Regions from separate parts of the Kribbella yunnanensis genome, predicted to be linked through region 2. Evidence: riboswitches for the same ligand, from Rfam matches in the RefSeq annotation. Region 2 holds a riboswitch; the other holds the start of a gene.

Region 1 (4,372 bases), on a different contig from region 2:
CCCGAACCGTTCTGCACCGAGAACGAGCAGCCCGACCGCTTCCCGCACTGGGTCCCCAGCTTCTTCCTCCCCGCCGTCCCGACCCCCGCGATCACCGCCCTCCAATGGACCGGCCGGAACGGCGTACTCCGAATCCCGGTCAACACCAGCAAGCAGTACGACGTACTGACGTTCCGCGCCGCCGCGGATCCGGATCGGCCCGCCCAGGACCTGACCGTCCGCCTGATCGACCACCACGGCAAACACCGCGATGTCGCCGTCTCGCAGGTCAGCGACGCCCTCACCCAGCTCCCCGGAAATCCTGAGGACGGCCAACCGAAGACCCTGCTACGAACAGTCCGAATCCCCTTGAAAACAAGGAACCTCAAGGCGGTAGAACTCCGCACGGACCGCACCAACGAAGGCCGAATCTTCATCTCCGACCTCGCTCTGAGCACCCCGTCAAGAGGTCGCACGACCATCAACCAGCTCCCCCGGATCTCGGTCGCCGATGCAGCACCAATTGCCGAGGGCAACAGCATGACGAAGGTCGACTTCACCGTCACCCTCAACAGACCGAGCCGCCAGGAAGTCACCGTTCACGCCGAGACAGCCGGCTTCACCGCCGACCCCGAGATCGTCCGACCGCTGTCGACCACGATCACCTTCGCGCCCGGCGAGACCCGCAAGACCGTCGCCGTCGAGATCCACGGCAACACGACCGCCCAGCCCGACCAGGACTTCAAACTCGCGCTGGCGGTACCGCGCAACGCGATCACCGACGACGCCTGGGCCACCGGCAAGGTCCTCGACGACGACACGGGCCCGATCAACAAGCCAGAGCAGGACTGGCCGCGCCCAACAATCCCCCAAGACGGCGGTCCCGGCCACCGCGGGATGTAATGAACGGGTGCTGACCTACGAACTGACGTCCCGGGATCTGGAGGAGGTCCGCTTCGCCCTGTCACCCGCCTCGGAAACCGTCCTGTCCCTCCGCGCCCTCCGCGACCCCGGCCGGTTCCCGCTCCAGCTCCCCTGGATCCGCACAGTCCAGCCACTACTCGAAGACCTCGACTGGACCGTACTCAGCCACCTGGTCAACGACACCATGGGTAGCCCCGACTACCTCACGCCGCGGCCGACTTCCCCACTTACCCAGTTCACCGACGAACTCCAGCTCATAGCCGCGGTCGATCAAGAGACCTTCACCAGACAGCACACAGCAGTCAACGGCGAGCTGCCCGAAGGCCTCACACCAGCCCGGGTCACCACAGCCCTCGACGACTACTGGCAGACGGTCATCGCGCCGTACTGGAATCGCATGCGGACCATCCTCTCCGCCGACATCACGTACCGCGGTCATGTGCTCACGCAGCAAGGCACCGGCGCGATGCTCAACGAACTCGGCCCCGCGATCTCTTATAGCCAAGGCCTCTTGAAGGTCGACAAGGTGAGTGCAATCAGCCGCGTAGAGAAGGTCGACGGCCGCGGTCTCGTCCTTCAGCCGACCCTGTTCGGCCCACACGCCGTGATCCCGTACGACCCCGGAGCCGAACCGTTCCTCGGCTACCCACCCCGCGGCCAGGCCAACCTGTGGACAGTCGTCGACCCTCCCACGCCACAAGACCTCGCCAAACTCATCGGTACGGCGCGCGCCCGCATCCTGCAGCTCCTTACCCACCCACGCACCACGACCGACGTAGCCGCCGAACTCGGGGTCACCCCGTCCGCGGTCAGCCAGCACCTGCAACTGCTCCGCCGTACCGGTCTGGTCGAACCCCAGCGAGCCGGCAAGCAAGTGCTCTACAGGCCAACAGAATTGGCGAGTTTGCTGACGGGGAACTAGTGTCCCGCAAACGATGTAGCTCGAGTGATAGCGGCGTCCAGGTGCGTGCATCGTGGTGCTTGAGGCGCGTCCTCGATGCGGTGTTCATCGTGGGCGTGACTCAAGTGCCGCGAGGTGCGTGCCTGGGCGTCGCTAGCGCCGAGTTACATTGTTTGCGGGACACTTAAGTCGATAGCACCGCGGGAGCTCGCACCGGAGTGGGCTGAGAGGGCGACAGAGCAGGCGTCGCCGACCGCTGAACCTGAATCGGGTAATTCCGGCGTAGGGAGGACGCATGACGCAGTACGACGAGTCACCGGCTGAGCACGCGGTGTGGGTGAACGGTACGGCGACCAGCAGCGGACCGGGGATGTCGGTCGCTCAGCTGGTCGCGGAGATGTCGGATCGGCAGACCGGGATCGCGGTCGCGGTGAATCAGAGTGTGCTGACCCGCGACGAGTGGTCCGCCACGATCCTGACGGCGGGTGACCGGGTCGAGATCGTCGGCGCGGTCCAGGGAGGCTGACATGGACGACCCCTTCGAGCTGGGCGGCCGGACGTACTCCTCGCGGCTCATCATGGGCACCGGCGGTTCGGCGAACCTGGAAGTGATGGAGGAGGCGTTGATTGCCTCCGGCACCCAGTTGACCACGGTCGCGATGCGCCGGCTGGGGACCGGGCACGAGGGCTCGGTGCTCGACGTACTGAAGCGGCACGGGATCGAGATCCTGCCGAACACTGCTGGCTGTCACACCGCGGCCGAGGCTGTGCTGACCGCCCGGCTGGCCCGCGAGGCGCTGGGTACCGATCTGATCAAGGTCGAGGTGGTCGCCGACGACCACCTGCTGCTGCCCGATCCGGTCGAGTTGCTGGACGCCGTGGACATCCTCATCGCCGACGGCTTCACCGTGCTCCCGTACACCAACGACGACCCGATCCTGGCTCGCCGACTGGAGCAGGCCGGGTGTGCAGCCGTGATGCCGTTGGCCGCACCGATAGGCTCGGCCCTCGGGATCCGCAACCCGCACAACATCGCGCTGATCGCCGAGGCGGCCAACGTCCCGGTCATCGTCGACGCCGGGATCGGTACGGCGAGCGATGCCGCCCTCGCGATGGAGCTCGGCTGCGCGGCGGTCATGCTGGCGACTCCGGTCACCCGCGCGGAGAAGCCGGCCCTGATGGCGGCCGCCATGCGCGACGCCGTCAGCGCCGGCCGCAACGCCCGTCTGGCCGGCCGGGTTCCCCGCCGCTGGCACTCCGGCCAGGCGTCCTCACCGACGACCGGCCTGCCAACGTTCTAGTCGTTGTCGCGGATGGTCCCCTGCACCCGGTAGGGGACCTTCAGTACGGCGCCATCCGCGGCCGTGATCACGACCGCGAACGTCTCGGCCTTCTCCCGCAGTTTGTCGTCCTTGATCGGTACGACGAACTGCCCGGTCGTCTTGCCCGCATCGACCTGCGGATAGAGACCGCCCTCGGGATCAACGAAGTCAGTACCGAGTTTCGCCGTACCGCTGCGAAGCTCGGCGGTCAGGTTGGCACCACGGTCCGACGGAGCGGACAACTTCAGCTGGAAGACCACCCCACCACGACCTTCGGTCCCCACGCCCGGCGAGATCGTGATCGCCGGAGTCGGGTCGTCGTCGCGGACAATCCCGTCGGCGAGCGAGCGGCCGATCATCGCATCCGTCGACCCGGACAGCACCATGATGAAGGTGACGTCGTCGCCATCCCGCTTGTTCGGTCGCAGCGGCACCTTGACCGTTGCCGACCGATGCCCGGCGGGGATCGTCACCCGGGCGTGGAACGGCGCCACCACATCGCTGGTGAAGTCCCCGGACGCCTCCGCCCAGAACGTCACCGGCCGCGGGCTGACCCGCGACATCCGCACCTTGAAGTCGGCCGTCCGCGGTCCGGAATCGCCTTCCACCATGTCCACATCCGCGACCGACAACACCGGCAGCATCCGCGGTCGCCAGTGACTGAGTGACGGCGTCGAGAACGACAGATCAGCCAGGTACGCCGTACCTCGGGCGACCCGGTCGGTCCGGATCTCCACCGATCGCACGTCCCGCAGGTCGACCGGCAGACCGGCCAACGGGATCCGGACTGTCTGCAGCATCACCTTCGGCAGCAGGTCGGCGAGCTTCCCCGGCAACGGCTGCAACGCCTTGCTGACAGTGGATACCGGCACACTGGCCGACCGCCCGTGGCCGTCCGTCAACCGCACCGACAGATCCGTCGCCTTTTCAGTTGCCGCCCGCAACGACAGTACGTCGTACTGTCGGACATCGCGGAGGCCGACCGGCAAGTCGAAGCGGAGTCGCCCATCCGACGCGGTCCAGCTCAACTCGGTCACCCGACCGGCCGGAAGGTGCTCGACCGGCGGATCGGTGACCCAATGCGGGTATCGCCCATAGGGGTTGCGCACGCAATCCGAAGCGCACACTCGCGTCCGAGCAGACCCAGTCAGTACGCCGGAAGCTCCGTCCAGGCGAGCGACGTCGTACCGGCGAGGTGATTGCGCCATCACCGAGACGACCGCGCGACCGGCCGAGCGGGCGCGGG
Region 2 (4,372 bases):
GACGATCCGGTGTTCCGGGCCCTGCCGCATCCCCAGCGCGATCTCACCGGCGGTCGCGGGTCCCCAGGACGGGCCCTCGATGATCGCGATCCCGCCCGGCTTCAGCACCCGGGAGATCTCGCAGATCGTCGAGATCTGCTCGTCCTCGGCGAACAGCTCGTGGAACGCGGTCCACAGGCAGATCACCGCGTCGAACGAGTCCCACGCGTACGGCAGATCGGTCATCGACCCGATCGCCCAGTCGATCGCCAGCTCCTCCTCGTTCGCCTGGATCCGGCCGGCCTCGACCAGGTTCGGCGAGATGTCGAGGCCGCGCACGGTCTTCCCGGCGCGCGCCAGCGGGAGCGAGATCCGGCCGTAGCCACAGCACAGATCAAGAACCGATTCCCGGCCGTCGAGCAGTTCCTCGACGGCCTTGACGATGTCTGCGTCCCGCTCGGGCGAGGTCCGCGCAGCCAGACCGTCGACGCCGAGCTCGGCGTACTCGGCCCGGCTGCGCAGTGCGGAGTTGAGCATGGGCGCAAGTATCCCGCGTGCCGCAGGTCAGTTGTCCACCGGTTCGCGGGTCACGATCCGGCCGCGACCGATTTTGCCGAGGAGAACTGCTGCGAGTATCGAGACGATGATGCTGGTGTAGGTCGCACCCAACCAGCCCGGCACGGCCTGCCCACCGAAGAGCTTGCCTTGGACACCTTCCCAGAACGGCGACCACCCGGCGACCGTGCCCGGATTCACGAGCTGGTAGGCGACGAACCCGATCAGCCACGCGACCGTGGGTTGCCAGCGGAACTTCGCCGTACCGGAGACGTCCCAGTTCATCTTGCTCACCAGGAAGAAGTCGGCGATCGCGACCGCGAACAGCGGGATGAAGACCGAGCCGATCAGGTAGAGAAACTGCGTGTAGTTGCCCAGGTCAACCAATAGCGCGAGACCGGTGGCGAGGACGCCGATCGCGATCGAGATCCAGCGGCGATCGACGTGACCGATCAGGTTGTGCGCGGCCATCGTGGTCGAGTAGACGTTCGCGTACGCCTCGTCGACCTCGTCCACCAGCAGCACGAACAACGCGATCGCACCGGCCGGCAAGGTGACGAGCGCGGTGATGACGCCTTCGCTGTCGGTCTGCAGAGTCGCGACCGCGAAGACACCCAAGGCGTAGTACAGGATCGCGGCCAGGCCGTAGCCGAGAGCCGAACCACCGAAGGCCGCCTTGTTGGTGCGGGAGTGCCGGGTGTAGTCGGCGGCGAGCGGCGCGAACGAGACGACACCGGCGGCGGCCAGGTCGACGGCCGGCCAGAACCCGAACACACTGTCCTGCGGCAATGACTGCACCGGCTTGCTCAGCACCTGGATGAATAGGTAGACCGAGGCAATCAACACCAGCCAGACCATGAACTTGCGCAGGATCTTCACGCTGCCCAACGGCCGGACCGCCATCGTGGTCGCGATGATGCCCGCCAGTACGACGAACAGCCAGCGCCAGCGCTCACTCGTCACCGCGACCGCGGCCTGCGAGATGACGATGATCTCCATCGTCGCCCAACCGATGTTCTGCGCGATGTTCAGTACCGTCGGGGCCATAGACCCGCGACGGCCGAAAAGGCCGCGCAGACTGGCCATGGCCGGTGCGCCGGTGTGCGAACCGAAGACGGCCGAGCCACCGAGCACGAGCGCGCCGATGCCGCACCCGACGACCACCGCGAGCAGGCCCTGCCACAACGAGCCTGTGTACGCCGCGACGAGCGCACCGGTGACCGGGCCGAACAGCGAGATGCCGAGGTTGCCCCAGAGCGTGAACTGGTCGAGGAACCCCAGCGTCCTCGGCGCATCCGTGGTGAGGACGAGCGGTGCTTCTGCATTGGCAGGACGAATTGCTGTATCAGTCATTGCGATCCCTACGCCGGCATTACCCGGTCAGGTTCAGGCGGTCGGCGACCCTAGTCGCCCTCTCAGCCCGCATTCGGTGCGAGCTCCCGCAAAGGTTTTGCTACCGCGTCAACGATAACGCCTCAGTCCGCCGGCCGCGCGGCGGCTGCTCGGTGGATGAGCGCGGCCACCTCCGGGCCGTTGGTCAGCACCGGCATGTGTGACCCGGTGGACAGCGTCCGCGACTCACCGTGGCTCAGAGCGGCCAGGCGGTCGGCCCAGTCTGCCGGTGACAGGTGGTCGTGGCGGCACCGGATGATCACGACCGGCGACTGGACTCTGGTGATCACACCGGCCAGATCGTGCCGTCGGCAGGCCGCAGCTGCCCGGGCGATCGTAGAGAACGTCGTACGGGCGTATTGCGGCGCTAGGACCGGGATCAGCCGCGGTGACTCCGGTGCGGCCGACTCCAGCCAGCGCATGCCCAGGTCGAGCCAGCCCGCGGACTTCGTGTCACCGCTCGGAGCGATCAGGACCAGTGCGTGCACCAGCTCCGGGTGGGCGACCGCCAGCTCGACCACGATCTGCGCACCGGCGGAGTGCCCGACGAGGACCGAGCGCTCCCGCACCTGCTGCTCCAGACGGGCAGCGAGGGCCTCGGGGTGCAGGTCATCGCGGTTGTCGGCCGGTTCGCCGTACCCGGGCAGTGTGACCACCCGGTACGGCATTGAGAGGTGCTCGACGGTTGGTGCGTACGACTCCGGCCCGAGGCCGAGGCCCGGGACGAGGACTACGGGAGCGCTCACTCCCAGGGTGGTCGGCCGGGTGCGGCCCGAACCACAGTGTCGAGGTCCGGCTTGAGCTCGCGATAGCCGAGAAACAGTCCGGCCGCCAGAATCAGCAGACCGAAACCACCCCACGCGTACGCCGTCGGTAGCCGCTCCAGCGTCTCGTCGACAGCCCCCAGGCCGGTCGAGAGCACCATGCCGGCCCAGATGAACAGGGGGATCAGCGAGACGCCGACCAGCACGCCTCCCACGATCTCGACGGCCTCGGGCTGGCGGGCGGCCTTGCGGCGAGCCAGCACGTCTCTCGCCCACAGGACGAGAGCTGCAGCGCCGACCAGGACGATGAGGAGCTGGCCGAGCGCGTCGATCACATCGGTGCGCAGCGGGTGGTTGAGCGGTGAGCCCGGTGCCTGGGTGATCTCCCGGATCGAGACCCGCTGGACCGTGGCCACCATCAGTCCGTAGACAGCCGCGATCACAGTGGCGAACAGCACCACCTTGGCCGCGCGCGGATCACGGCCGGCGAACGGCTCCTTACGCCCGTACGTCGGGAATGCGTCGGGATGCGGATCCACGGGAGCGCCGTACGGGTGTCCGGGCCGGTAGCTCGGCGGCTGAGTCGGGTCGGTGGGCGGACCGCCGTACTGACCTGGTTGGGAGCCGTAGGGCTGCGCAGGTGCATACGGGACGGGCGGCAGTGGCTGACCACCGCCGGCGTACGTGCCACCGCCGTACGGTGTGGGCGGAGCGATGTGCTGCTCCTCGGCGGGCTGCTCCTGGTCCGGACGCTCCGGCTCACGTCCGTACGTCGGGAAGTCCTGTGACGACATCGCTGCTCCCTCCCTGGGGACTCAGCTTCTCACGGGACGGGTCAGGTGGCCTTGATCGTCGGCCACGCGTTCGGCCGACAGCCACCGAGCCCCTTGGTCTGCTGCATCATCACCGGCGCCGGAGTCTTCGGCTGCCCACAGGTCGAGTGCCCGTGCCCAAGCGCGTGCCCGACCTCGTGGTTGACCAGATAGTTGCGGTACAGCACGACATCCCCGCCGTACGCCGGCACTGCGTACATCCACCGCTTGGCGTTCAGCACGACCCGGTCCTCGACCCGGCACGACACCTCACCACCGGTGTCGAGCGGCAGACACAACTTGTCGGTCAGCGTCGGCGTGGCCACGATGATCCGCAGATCCACGTTCTCCGAGTCGGTCCGCTCGAAACTGACCGGATGTACCGCCTGCCACCCACGCGGATCAGTCAGCGTCTTGTGAATACTCGACGCCACCGCCGCCGGGTTCACCGACAACCCCTGCTCGATCTCCACCCGGTAAGTCAGCTTGTCCCGCACCCCGGTCGCCTTGTCAGACCCCGGCACGACACTCAGCTTCCCACTCGACACGGTGACGTTGGGCTTCGCGCCCTTGGGCTGCCGAGTCAACGTAGGTGCCGGCCGCAACGGCGTCGTCAGATGCACCGAAGGCGTAGGAGTCGTCACCACCACCGGAGTAGGCACCACCACCTCCGGCTGCGCAACCGGAGTAGATGCCCCGGCAACAACCTCAGCAGCCAAACTCCGCCGCCCGGTCGCATCCGGATGCACCACCATCACAGTCCCCAGCACCGCCAACGCCGTCACCGAGAACCACTGCACCCGATGAGACTTCTTCCGGCTGTGCCGTCCACGCGCAGACAACCCAGCACGCTGGCCAGTCCGCCGGGTG

Evidence for each region. A riboswitch is a leader RNA that binds a small molecule or an ion and turns the genes downstream of it on or off. The one in region 2 is predicted to bind thiamine pyrophosphate.
Region 1: linked by a shared signal. The riboswitch ahead of thiS (sulfur carrier protein ThiS) and the one ahead of ABD231_RS33660 (purine-cytosine permease family protein) in region 2 are both predicted to bind thiamine pyrophosphate.

Annotation. Positions count from the first base shown of each region.
Region 1 covers NZ_BAAANF010000013.1:344,725-349,096, reverse strand. Annotated here, with positions in the region: gene ABD231_RS19435 (hypothetical protein) at 1-882, shown strand, start outside; gene ABD231_RS19430 (ArsR/SmtB family transcription factor) at 890-1,825, shown strand; TPP riboswitch at 1,995-2,111, shown strand; gene thiS (sulfur carrier protein ThiS) at 2,100-2,330, shown strand; gene ABD231_RS19420 (thiazole synthase) at 2,332-3,105, shown strand; gene ABD231_RS19415 (hypothetical protein) at 3,102-4,372, opposite strand, start outside.
Region 2 covers NZ_BAAANF010000022.1:390,222-394,593, reverse strand. Annotated here, with positions in the region: gene ABD231_RS33665 (class I SAM-dependent methyltransferase) at 1-516, opposite strand, end outside; gene ABD231_RS33660 (purine-cytosine permease family protein) at 544-1,887, opposite strand; TPP riboswitch at 1,878-1,987, opposite strand; gene ABD231_RS33655 (alpha/beta fold hydrolase) at 2,010-2,672, opposite strand; gene ABD231_RS33650 (hypothetical protein) at 2,669-3,484, opposite strand; gene ABD231_RS33645 (DUF3152 domain-containing protein) at 3,526-4,372, opposite strand, start outside.